Regions from separate parts of the Halomonas saccharevitans genome, predicted to be linked through region 2. Evidence: predicted binding sites of a transcription regulator. Region 2 holds the regulator's gene; each other region holds the start of a gene.
The links. The regulator sigma-54, encoded in region 2, starts transcription at its own class of promoters, with help from an activator protein. The targets are predictions, from matches to a motif close to TGGCACNNNNNTTGCTNT.

Region 1: a site for sigma-54 is predicted at 2,216-2,233, ahead of glnA (glutamate--ammonia ligase). Genes of this name have one in related genera too.
Region 3: a site for sigma-54 is predicted at 1,691-1,708, ahead of RSO68_RS09560 (HAD-IIB family hydrolase). Genes of this name have one in related genera too.

The regions. Positions count from the first base shown of each region.
Region 1 is NZ_JAVXUR010000002.1:514,582-518,697, reverse strand. Features, by position in the region: gene RSO68_RS07855 (ZIP family metal transporter) at 1-579, shown strand, start outside; gene glnA (glutamate--ammonia ligase) at 671-2,077, opposite strand; gene RSO68_RS07845 (hypothetical protein) at 2,664-3,203, shown strand; gene typA (translational GTPase TypA) at 3,343-4,116, shown strand, end outside.
Region 2 is NZ_JAVXUR010000005.1:68,645-72,760, forward strand. Features, by position in the region: gene rapZ (RNase adapter RapZ) at 1-366, opposite strand, end outside; gene ptsN (PTS IIA-like nitrogen regulatory protein PtsN) at 413-898, opposite strand; gene hpf (ribosome hibernation-promoting factor, HPF/YfiA family) at 906-1,214, opposite strand; gene RSO68_RS12890 (RNA polymerase factor sigma-54) at 1,384-2,802, opposite strand; gene lptB (LPS export ABC transporter ATP-binding protein) at 2,943-3,668, opposite strand; gene lptA (lipopolysaccharide transport periplasmic protein LptA) at 3,668-4,116, opposite strand, start outside.
Region 3 is NZ_JAVXUR010000003.1:326,773-330,888, reverse strand. Features, by position in the region: gene RSO68_RS09565 (MBL fold metallo-hydrolase) at 1-635, opposite strand, end outside; gene RSO68_RS09560 (HAD-IIB family hydrolase) at 744-1,652, opposite strand; gene glyA (serine hydroxymethyltransferase) at 1,871-3,139, opposite strand; gene RSO68_RS09550 (hypothetical protein) at 3,262-4,116, opposite strand, start outside.

The DNA of each region.
Region 1 (4,116 bases), on a different contig from region 2:
TTCGGCGGCGGCGCCCTGCTCTCGGCGGTGGCGCTGGTGCTGGTGCCGGACAGCCTGCCGGTTCTCGACATCGCCACCGCCGCAGGCTGCTTCGTGGCCGGCGGGCTGGCCTTCATGGCCCTGGACATCGCCCTGCACCGCAGCGGCACCTCGGCCAGTCAGCTGGCGGCCATGCTCGCGGACTTCGTGCCCGAGGCCCTGGCCCTGGGGGCGGCCTTCGCCCACGGCAGCAGCGGCAGCCTGCTGCTCGCCGGCCTGATGGCGCTGCAGAACCTGCCCGAAGGCTTCAACGCCTACCACGAACTGCGCAGCACCACCCACTACTCGAGCCGCCGGCTGATCGCGATGTTCTTCGCCATGGCCTGGCTGGGGCCGCTGGCCGGGTTGAGCGGCTTCCTGTGGCTGGCACCGTATCCCACGGCGGTGGCGATGATCATGCTGTTCGCCGCCGGCGGCATCCTCTATTCGGTGTTCCAGGACCTCGCGCCCCAGGCCAAGCTCGACTACCACTGGGGACCGCCCCTGGGCGCGGTACTGGGCTTCGCGCTGGGCCTCGTCGGCCACATGCTGCTGATCTAGCACCGGACTGACCGGTGAAGTACCAACAAAAAGAGGCACGCCCATGGGCGTGCCTCTTGCGATGCTGGACGCGGCGCCAGGCGCCGCGGGCTCAGCAGCTGTAGTACATGTCGAACTCGATCGGGTGCGTGGTCATGCGGATACGCTCCACGTCTTCTTCGAGCAGCTCGATGTAGGCATCGATCATGTCGTCGGTGAAGACGCCACCCTCGGTGAGGAAGCTGCGATCGGCGTCCAGCGCCGCGAGGGCCTGGTCAAGGCTCTCGGCCACGGTCGGAATCGACTTGCCCTCTTCCGGCGGCAGGTCGTAGAGGTTCTTGTCCATGGCATCGCCGGGATGGATCTTGTTGCGGATGCCGTCGATACCGGCCATCAGCATCGCCGCGAAGCAGAGGTAGGGATTGGCGGTCGGATCGGGGAAGCGCAGCTCGACACGCTTGCCCTTGGGGCTCGCGGTGTAGGGGATACGGATGGAGGCGGAGCGGTTGCGGGCGCTGTAGGCCAGCATCACCGGCGCCTCGAAGCCCGGCACCAGACGCTTGTAGGAGTTGGTGGAGGCGTTGGTGAAGGCGTTCAGGGCACGAGCGTGCTTGATGACACCGCCGATGTAGTAGAGCGCCATCTCGGAGAGACCCGCGTACTCGTCGCCGGCGAACTGGTTGGTGCCATCCTTCCAGAACGACTGGTGCACGTGCATGCCGCTGCCGTTGTCGCCGACCAGCGGCTTGGGCATGAAGGTCGCGGTCTTGCCGTAAGCGTGAGCCACGTTGTGGATCACGTACTTCATTTCCTGGACCTCGTCGGCCTTCTTGACCAGGGTGTTGAACTTCACGCCGATCTCGTTCTGGCCGGCGTTGGCCACCTCGTGGTGATGCACCTCGACCGTCTGGCCGATGGCCTCCAGGGTGTTGCACATGGCGCCGCGAATGTCGTGGAAGCTGTCCACCGGCGGCACCGGGAAGTAGCCACCCTTGACCCGCGGACGGTGGGCCAGGTTACCGCCCTCCACCGAGCGGTCGGTGGACCAGGCACCCTCTTCGGAGGAGATCTTGTACATGGAGCCCTCGATATCGGACTTCCAGTGCACCTCGTCGAAGATGAAGAACTCGGGCTCCGGACCGAAGAAGGCGGTGTCGCCCAGGCCGGAGGACTGCAGGAAGGCCTCGGCGCGCTTGGCGATGGAGCGCGGATCGCGCTCGTAGCCCTGCATGGTGGCCGGCTCGATGATGTCGCAGCGCAGCACCAGGGTGGCGTCTTCGGTGAAGGGGTCGAGGAAGCCGGAGCCGTCTTCCGGACGCAGGATCATGTCGGATTCGTTGATGCCCTTCCAGCCGGAGATGGAGGAGCCGTCGAACATCTGACCGTTCTCGAAAAACTCCTCGTCGACGTCGCGCGCCGGGATGGTCACGTGCTGTTCCTTGCCACGCGTATCGGTAAAGCGCAGGTCGATCCACTTCACGTCGTGTTCTTCAATCAGGGCGAGTGTCTTATCGGACATGGAGTCCTCCACAGTGAGCTGAGCTGAAAAGCTTGAGCGGTGTCAGGGCATTGCCGCAGGTGGGTTCCGACGCTGTTGTAGCATGCCGCCGGGCCGATGCCCACGGCCACCCTGCCGCAAGATAACCTTGCCGATAAGAATGCAGGCCGCGTGCCAGCTTTGCACCACCGAACGACAACAACATCACAAGCCACTGATTAAAAAGGTTTTTCTCCATCCACTCCTGGCCGACTCATGCACCAGAATCGCCATTCATTTTTTCCGCGCACCGCATCACCCGCCTTTACGCACCACAAAAGTGCACAAAAAACGTCCCTCGCACCAGAATGTCTCGCGAACCGCGCTTCGGCCCTCCGTGCCCCGACGCCATGCGATGGCCTCCCTCATCCCTGCTGCGGTCGGAAGGTCATCTTCGCAACACAGAAATATCAGTCCGATGCGCATTGATACGTGTTAACACCAAAAACTACACTCGTTTACATGGCGGCGCCGACCGGTGTGGCGCGGGCTCCGGAGAGGCAGCGCGGATTCTGGGGTGAGTGCCATCCCAAGCGACCCGCGCCCAACCAAGGGAGCCGACGCGAGCATGATCGTCTGCAGCATCCTCCTCGATGCCCGCGCCTCGGGTGCAGGCCTGCCGCGCCGCCTGGCGGCGCTGAGGCCCCTGAGACAGCGCCGCGACCTGCGGCTCGAGCTACTGCTGGCCGACGATACCGGCGATCAGCGCCTGATGCGCATGGCCAGTCGCCACGAGGTGCGCCTCGTGACCACCGAGGGCACCCCGCTTGGCGACCGCCTCAACACGGCGGTCGCCCACAGCCAGGGGCAGGTGTTGCTGTTCCCGGCCCCGGGGCCGCTCATCTCCCCCGGCTGGCTGGTCGATACCCTGGCCGACATCGAACGTCATGCCCAGGACGCCGTGGTCCTGACCGCCCTGCGTCCCAATCGGCTGATGCTGCTCTGGCAGCGCCTGCGCCACCAGCCCCTCGCCGACACTCTCTGCGTCTCCCGCGCCTGGTTCGAGCGCATCGGCGGCTGCGACCCGTCGCTGGACACCGAGGCCCTGCCCGACCTGATCGCCCGCCTGCATGCCTGCCAGGCACGCGTCACCGCCGTCGAGGCCTGAATCGCCCTTTCACCCTCTTTTCAGTGGCTCCCAAACCACTGATATATGGTCGTGACGGAAGATTCACGGCGACAAAGCTGGTAGCCGTCGTCGCCCTGCCCCTATAATGCGCCCCCAATTTTGTCAGCAGGATCCCGTCGTGATCGAGAATCTTCGCAACATCGCCATCATCGCTCACGTCGACCACGGCAAGACCACCCTGGTCGACAAACTGCTCAGCCAGTCCGGCACTCTCGACCGCAAGGCCGAGGGGCAGGAGCGCATCATGGACTCCAATGACCAGGAGAAGGAGCGTGGCATCACGATCCTGGCCAAGAACACGGCGATCCGCTGGCAGGCCCCCGACGGCCAGGACTACCACATCAACATCGTCGACACCCCCGGACACGCCGACTTCGGCGGCGAGGTCGAGCGCGTGATGTCGATGGTCGACTCCGTGCTGCTGCTGGTCGACGCCGTCGACGGCCCCATGCCGCAGACTCGCTTCGTGACCCAGAAGGCCTTCGACCAGGGCTTGAAGCCGATCGTCGTGGTCAACAAGATCGACCGCCCCGGCGCGCGTCCCGACTACGTCATCGACCAGATCTTCGACCTGTTCGACAACCTCGGCGCCAGCGACGACCAGCTCGACTTCCCGATCATCTACTGCTCGGCCCTGAACGGCATCGCCGGGCCGGAGCCGGAGCAGCTGGCCGAGGACATGACGCCGATGTTCCAGTCCATCGTCGACATCGTCGAGCCGCCCAAGGTCGAGCTCGACGGCCCCTTCCAGATGCAGATCTCGGCGCTGGACTACTCCAGCTACGTCGGCGTCATTGGCCTGGGCCGCATCACCCGCGGCTCGGTCAAGCCGAACCAGCAGATCACCGTGATCAGCAAGGAAGGCAAGGAGCGCAAGGGCAAGATCGGCCAG
Region 2 (4,116 bases):
ATCGATGGCCTCGGCCAGGGTCATGTCGCTGCCGCGGGTCAGCGGATGGCGACGTCGGGTCTGGGAGTAGCGCTCCAGCAGGATGCGCGCATCGGTGGTCAGGTAGACTACCTGGCACTCGAGGTCGCGGGTGCGCAGGTCGTCGAGGAGTTCGGGAAAGCGCGCGAGGGCGTCGGGCAGATTGCGCGCATCGATGCTGACGGCGATCGATGATCGCACGCTGCGGCCCTGCTGGAGCTCGTCGACCAGCGGCCCGAGCAGCATGGCCGGCAGGTTATCGATGGCGTAGTAGCCCAGGTCTTCCAGCGCCTGCAGCGCGATCGACTTGCCGGAACCCGACCGACCACTGATGATCACGAGCTGCATGCGGGTCTCCTGGTCGTGAAAGGGGCGGGCGGTGTCCCAAGGGGGGTCAGCCGTCCTGGCGGCCGTCTGAGGCCTGTTGCCGTATCGCCTCCATGAGATGCTCATGAAGCTCGCGCTGGCTAGAGCTATGCCGCAGGCGTCCGCGGGTATCGGCGTCGTTCATCACGCCAGCTACCTGTCCCAGCAGCGCGAGGTGCGCCTCGTCGGCCTCCTGGGGAACCAGCAGTACGAAGACCAGATCTACTGGCTCCCCGTCGATGGCATCGAAGTCGACCGGTTCGGCCAGCTTCAGAAAGCCGGCGATGGGCGCCTTGCAGTGCGGGTTTCGGGCATGCGGGATGGCGACCCCGTTGCCGATACCGGTGCTGCCCAGCCGTTCACGCCCGATCAGGCGGCTGAACACCTCCTGGCTGTCGAGGCTGGGCGTGTTCTGGGCGATGAAGGTGCTGAAGAACTCCAGCACCCGCTTCTTGCTTCCCCCGGGCACGTCGAAGAGCGCGCGCTCGGGGGGCAGGATGGCGTCCAGTGTCATGACGGAATCAGCGCGCGCCGGCGCCCTGGGCGCGGGCCTGGGCCTTTTCCTTGTGCTTGACCAGCTGACGGTCGAGCTTGTCGGCCAGCGCATCGATGGCGGCGTACATGTCATTCTCCATGGCCTCGGCATGGAGGTCGGCACCGGCAGCATGCAGGGTGCAGGCGGCCTGCTGGCGCTCCTTCTCCACGGAGAGGGTGACCTGCACGTTGGTGATGTTGTCGTAATGACGCTCGACGCGGGTCAGCTTTTCCTGCACATAGTCACGCAGTGCGTCGGTCAGTTCCACATGATGGCCGGTGATGTTGACTTGCATGACACGCTCCTTGCTCTTACGGGGTGTGAGTCGATTGTAACCCTTTTTAGCGCCCTGCATACCCCCTCGGCCGGGGGTGGCAAGACACTCTTCGAACGGCGTCAATTCAACCGCTTGCGCCCGCATCGGACGCCGGCATCCGGGCGCGTCGATACGCCATGCGTGGCGTTCAACGAAGGCGCTTGCGCTCGCTGGAGGAGGCGATGCCCATCCCCTCGCGATATTTCGCGACCGTGCGTCGCGCCACGGCAATGCCCGCCTCGTCGAGCAGGGCGACCAGCCGGCTGTCCGAGAGCGGCTTGCGCGGGGGCTCGTCCTGAATCAGCTTGCGGATCCGGGCGCGAATGGCGGTGCTGGAGTGGGCATCGCCTTCGCCGCTGCCACCGCCCACCTGGCTGGAGAAGAAGTACTTGAGCTCGAACATACCGCGCGGGGTGTGGATGAATTTCTGGGTGGTGACCCGTGAGATGGTCGATTCGTGCATCTCCACGACCTGGGCGATATCGGCCAGGATCAGCGGCTTCATGGCCTCCTCACCGCGCTCCAGGAAGTCGAGCTGGCGCACCATGATCTCGCGACCCACCCGCAGCAGAGTGTCGTTGCGGCTGGAAAGGCTCTTGATCAGCCAGCGCGCCTCCTGCAGGTGATCCTTGAGAAACTGGTTGTCCGCGCTCTTGTCGGCGCGACGAATCAGCGCGGCGTAGTCCGGCTGGATGCGCAGGCGTGGCATGGCCTCGGGATTGAGCTCCACCTGCCACCCTTCGCGGGTATGGCGGGCGACGAGATCGGGAATCACGTAGTCGCTGTCGCCCTCGCCGAAGGCACTGGCGGGGCGCGGATCCAGCGAGCGCACCAAGCCGATGGCCGTGTCGAGGGCCTCGTCGTCGAGGCCGAGGCGGCGTTTGAGCAGGCGGCGATCATCGCCGGCCAGCGCCTCGAGGAACTGGCGCACCAGGCGGCGCGCCTGGGGCAGCAGCGGGGTGTCGTCGGGCAGTACAGCGAGCTGCAGCTGCAGGCACTCGCGCAGGTCGCGGGCGAAGACGCCGGTAGGCTCGAACTGCTGGAGGCGCATCAGCACCTGCTCGACCTCCCGGCTCCTGAGCCCCGCGAGGCCCTGGGCCTTGAGGCCGTCGCGGATCTCCTCCAGGGGCTGGGTGAGGTAGCCGTCGCCGTTGACGGCGTCGATCAGGCTCTCGGCGATGTGCCGCTGGCGCTCGTCGAGGTCGATCATCGCCAGCTGCCAGGTCAGGTGACCCTGGAGGCTCTGACCCGCGGACTGGCGCTCGAAGTCGGGGGCTTCGCCGCCGGCGGGCGAGCTGCCCAGATCCTGGTAGGTATCGGACCAGTCGCTGTCGGTGGTGAGTTCGGCGGGAATCTCGCTGGCCCAGTCGTCGTCGGGCGTCTCGCTCGCCGCCTGTTCGCCGAATTCCTCCTCCACGTCCAGCAGAGGATTGGATTCCAGCGCCTGCTGGATCTCCTGGCGCAGGTCCAGGGTCGAGAGCTGCAGCAGGGCGATGGCCTGCTGCAGCTGGGGCGTCATGGTCAGTTGAGTGCCGACGCGAAGCTGCAGGGAAGCCTTCATGGCCATGAGAGGAGTTCCCTCGACGTGCCTAAAAATTCCACCCTAGCCGCTGGGCGCGGGGGGTGCAACCGGAGAATTAGCAACAATCGTGCCATTCTCGGGCATGATGTCGCTGGTGAATCATGATGGTTTTCAGGCGGCGGCGGTCAGAGGCGGAAATCCTGGCCCAGGTAGACGTCGCGGACGCGCTGATTGGCCAGTATCGCCTCGGCATCTCCCTCGGCGATGATCTGGCCGTCGCCGACGATGTACGCTGTGTCACAGATATCAAGGGTCTCGCGGACGTTGTGGTCGGTGATCAGCACGCCGATGTCGCGGGCCTTGAGCTGGCGGATGATGCCCTTGATCTCGCCTACCGAGATCGGGTCGACCCCGGCGAAGGGCTCGTCGAGCAGGATGAAAGCAGGCTCGGTGGCCAGCGCCCGGGCGATCTCGACCCGCCGCCGCTCCCCCCCGGAGAGGCTCATGCCGAGGTTGTCGCGGATGTGGGTCACGTGGAAGTCCTCGAGCAGCTCCTCGAGCCGGCGCTCGCGACCACGTCGGTCGAGGTCGCGGCGGGTCTCGAGGATCGCCATGATGTTGTCGGCGACCGACAGCTTGCGAAAGATCGAGGCTTCCTGGGGCAGGTAGCCGATGCCGGCTCGGGCACGTTCGTGCATGGCCGCCGTCGACAGGTCCCGCTCATCGATATGTACCGTGCCGGCATCGGCGCGCACCAGGCCGACGATCATGTAGAAGGAGGTGGTCTTGCCGGCCCCGTTGGGGCCGAGCAGGCCGACGATCCGGCCCTGCTCGATGGAGAGGCTGATGTCCTGCACCACCCGGCGCCGCTTGTAGCTCTTGGCCAGGTGTTCGGCCCTCAGGGTCTTCATCACGGACCGTCCTGCTGTTCGGGTTCGAGGGTCATCCGCACCCGCTGGCGCTCCTCGACGCCCTGCGCGTCGGAGCGCGCCTGGACGACGCGGCGATCGAGGAAGTATTCGAGGTAGCCGCCGTCGAAGGTGTCGCCGCCCTGGTGAAGCTCGGCGCGGTCGATCAATTCGATGCGCCGCTCGGCGACATGATAGACGACGGTACGCCCCCAGCCGCGCACCATGGGCTCATCCGGGGCGGGCTGCTGCTCGATGTAGGCGCGCTCGCCGGTGGCGGTGGCGAGGGTGAGCTGGCCCTGGTCGTTGCGGCGGATCTCCACCCGTGCGCCGGTCAGCTGCATGCTGCCCTGCTGGATCTCCACGTCGCCAGTGTAGACGGCGGTGCCCGCGCGGTCGTCGAGGTCGAGGCGGTCGGCCTCGACCTGGATCGGGGCGCTGGCATCACCCT
Region 3 (4,116 bases), on a different contig from region 2:
AGATCCGCCTCGTAGAGCTTCTCGGGATCCTTCATCAGCACCGAGCTTGGGTTGCCCAGATCCCCCGAGAAGACCAGGCGCCGCGTCTGGCCGCCCGAGGGCACGGCCAGTTCGACGATGGCCGAGCCCAGGATGTGCCCGGCATCGTGGAACACCAGGGTAACGCCGCCAGAAAGCGAAACGGGCTGGCCATAGCCATGGGAGGTGCAGAGCGACAGGGTGCGCTCGACGTCCTTCAGCTCGTAGAGCGGCTCGATCAGCGGCTTGCCGTTGCGCTTGCGCCACTTGTTCTCCCACTCGACGTCCTTGGCCATGATGAAGGCGGCGTCCTGCAGCATGATCTCCAGCAGGTCGCGGGTGCCGCGGGTGCAGTGGATCGGCCCGTCATAGCCCTCGCGGACGAGCTTCGGCAGCAGCCCCGAGTGGTCGAGGTGGCCGTGGGAGAGCACCACCGCCTCGAGCTCGCCGGGCAGGCGGCCGAAGGAGCGGGCGTTGGCCGCGTCGGCGTCAGTGCCGCCCTGGTGCAGGCCGCACTCCAGCAGCAGCCGGTGGATACGACGATCGCCGTCTACCTCGAGGAGGTAGCGGGAACCGGTGACTTCCTTGACCGCACCCTGGAAGGTCAGTGTCGACATGGTCTCGCTCCCGGTGGCTGGCGTGACGGAAGCGTCGCCGCCTCGGCGGCACCCTCCCCTACTTCCAGCATAACGGACACGCGAGTCATCGGCGTCGACGCGGTATACCTAGCCGGCGTGACGGTGAAGGCTCGACCGGCGGCTCGCCCTCCCCGACCGAGCTCCGTCGGCGGCCGGCTCGCCCCGCCAGTAATCCATCCCCTCGGCCCAGCCGGCAGGGCCGGTGGCATCGCTGCGATAGAGCGATGCCTGATCCGGCGTGATCGCCAGGTCATGACAGCCACGAATCACCACCGCCTGGTCGACCGCCTCGAGCATGGCGATGTCGTTGGGGCCATCGCCCAGCGCCAGGGTCCGGGGCCGGCTGCCGCGCAGCGCCGCGAAGCGCTCTATCAGCCAGGCGACGGCGCTGCCTTTATGGCAGTCGCCGGTGACGTGCCAGAAGCGCCCGCCTCGCACCAGGCGCAGGCCATCGCCCTCGAGCCCCTCGCGGAAGGCCGCGAGGCGCTCGTCCGAATCTTCCCAGATCAGCGGCTCGCTGCCCTCGCGAAGACGCGCCAGGCGGGCCTGTGGTTCCGCCAGCCCGGTGAAGGCGACCAGCGCCTCCAGGGTCATTTCGCTCATGGTGGTGAAGCCAAGTCCCAGCCGCTCCCGCCAGACCGCGAGACGCTGACGGATGAGGCCGATGTCGACCCCCAGGGTGCGAATCGCCAGGCCATCGGGGCCGGGCCCCCGATCGAGCCGGGCATGACTCCAGGCGAGAGGCAGGCCGGCCAGGGCGCCGTTCTCGGCGATGAAGGGGGCGTCCTCGAGGCCCAGCTCACGACGCAGCGGCAGGATCTCGCTGCGGGTCTTGCTGGTCACCGGGATCACCGGCACGCCCTCGGCCTTCAGCCGGCCGAGCCAGGGCCGGGCCGGTCCCCAGTCGTAGCTGTGGTGGTCGAGCAGCGAGCCGTCCAGGTCGGTGAAGACCAGACGGGGCGGGCATGCTGGGGGCGAAGCGGCTGAGAGGGTCATGGCGGGTCCGGCTCCAGGGTGGTGGACACGTCATGTCCCATGCAGGGGGCGTGCCAGGGAACGAGCGACGCGCCCTGCCGCGGATGCGTGGACCCTCGAGGCGAAAAGCGGCCGCGCCGATGCACCAAGAGCGCACACGAAAACGCCTCGCCAGGGTGCATCCTGGCGAGGCGTAGAGGCGTCCGCGGAAGGCGGCGTCGACTCAGTGGCGGCGCGTGTCAGCCACGATAGACGGGCAGGCGGGCGCAGACCGCCTCGACCTTGGCCTTCACCTCGGCCTCGATGGCGGCGGTGTCGGAACCCTCGGCCATGACGTCGAGGATGTCGCAGATCCAGCCGGCGAGCTCCTGACACTCGGTCTCACCGAAGCCACGGGTGGTCACCGCCGGAGTGCCGAGGCGCAGGCCGGAGGTCACGAAGGGGCTCTGCGGATCGCCGGGCACGGCGTTCTTGTTGACGGTGATGTGGGCGCGGCCCAGGGCGGCGTCCGCGTCCTTGCCGGTCAGGCCCTGCTTGATCAGAGAGAGCAGGAAGAGGTGATCCTCGGTGCCGCCGGAGACGATATCGAAGCCACGCTCGATGAACACCCCGGCCATGACCTGAGCATTCTTGACCACCTGCTGCTGGTAGGCCTTGAACTCGGGCGCCATGGCCTCCTTGAAGCAGATCGCCTTGGCGGCGATGACGTGCTCCAGCGGGCCGCCCTGGCCGCCCGGGAAGACCGCGGACTGCAGCTTCTTCTCGATCGCCTCGTCACCCTCGGCAGAGAGGATCAGACCGCCGCGCGGGCCGCGCAGGGTCTTGTGGGTAGTGGTGGTGACCACGTGGGCGTGGGGCAGCGGCGTCGGGTAGACCCCGGCGGCCACCAGGCCGGCGACGTGCGCCATGTCGACCAGCAGGTAGGCGCCCACCTCGTCGGCGATCTCGCGGAACTTGGCCCAGTCGATGATCTGGGAGTAGGCGGAGAAGCCGGCGATGATCATCTTCGGCCGGTGCTCGCGTGCCAGACGCGCCACCTCGTCGTAATCGATCAGGCCGCTGTCGTTAAGGCCGTACTGGATCGCCTCGTAGTGCTTGCCGGAGAAGTTCGGCCGGGCGCCGTGGGTCAGGTGGCCGCCGGCGTCGAGGCTCATGCCGAGGATGGTGTCGCCCGGCTTGACCAGCGCCTGGAAGACGGCGCCGTTGGCCTGGGAGCCGGAGTGCGGCTGGACGTTGGCGTAGCTCGCCCCGAACAGCTCCTTGGCGTAGTCGATGGCCAGCTGCTCGACGATGTCCACGTACTCGCAGCCGCCGTAGTAGCGCTTGCCCGGATAGCCTTCCGCGTACTTGTTGGTCAGCTGGCTGCCCTGGGCCTCCATGACCCGCGGGCTCGCGTAGTTCTCGGAGGCAATCAGTTCGATGTGGGCCTCCTGACGAGCGACTTCCTTCTGCATCGCATCGAACAGGGCGTCATCGAAACCGGCAATCTGCATGTCACGGCTGAACATCGGCGGGAAACCTCGCATCACGGGAGAATCTGGGGACCACATGATACCCCAGGCCTCGGCGGCTTTCACATGAAAGCCGATCACGGGCCACCATCGAATCGTTCAAGCGCCCGGCCCTCGGCTCAGCGGCTCTCCACGCGCATCTCCAGGCGCTCCGGCAGCGCCAGGGGATCGGCGGAGAGCGCCTCGAGCTCGCTCTCGGCGGGCAGGGTCAGCGCGATGGCAAGCTCGCTGGCCTCGCCCGCCATCATCGCCACCATGCCGGAGAAGAGCGCCTCGATCTCCGGGCCGAGCATCATGCCGAACCCCTGGGCCTGGGTGCGAGCCTGCGCGAGGAATTCCGCCTCGCTCACGCCCTGGCTGGCCGCCATGATCGTCGGCAGCCGCTCGAAGAGCCCCAGATCGGTGAGCGTGGCATCGATCCGACCGCCGAGCAGGGTCAGCTCCTCCAGGCTTTCCATGCCGGCCAGGAAGTCGGCGGGCGTCACGCCTTCTGGCAGGCGCACCGGCAGGTCGGCGTCCAGCGCCCAGCCGAAGGCCTCGCCGGCGGTGAGCGTCAGCTCGCCCAGCAGGCGGCTGGCCGCCTCGCCCGACTCCCAGCGCCCGGAAGAATCGGCATCGATGCGCAGCCGCCCGCTGCCGTCGGTCAGCACGTTGCTGAGCATGCGCAGCCGCGTGCGCTCCGCCTCCGGGGCCAGGGCGATCATCCGTGCCAGGTCGAGATCCAGCGCCTCGAGCCGGAAGCCGCCCTCGCCGTCGGTCATGTCGCCATCGGCCTCGAGGGATGACAGGGACGCCACGAGCCGATCGAAATCGATGGCCAGGTCGCGCACCTCGAGGCGATCCAGTTCACGATCCTCTTCTGTGCCCGCAAGGCCGCGCAGCCCCTCCACCCGGGCGAAGGCCAGGGAGAAGGTGCCGCTGCCGAACTCGTCGTCGCCCGCGGCCTTGCCCTTCACCCCGCTGACCTCCAGGGC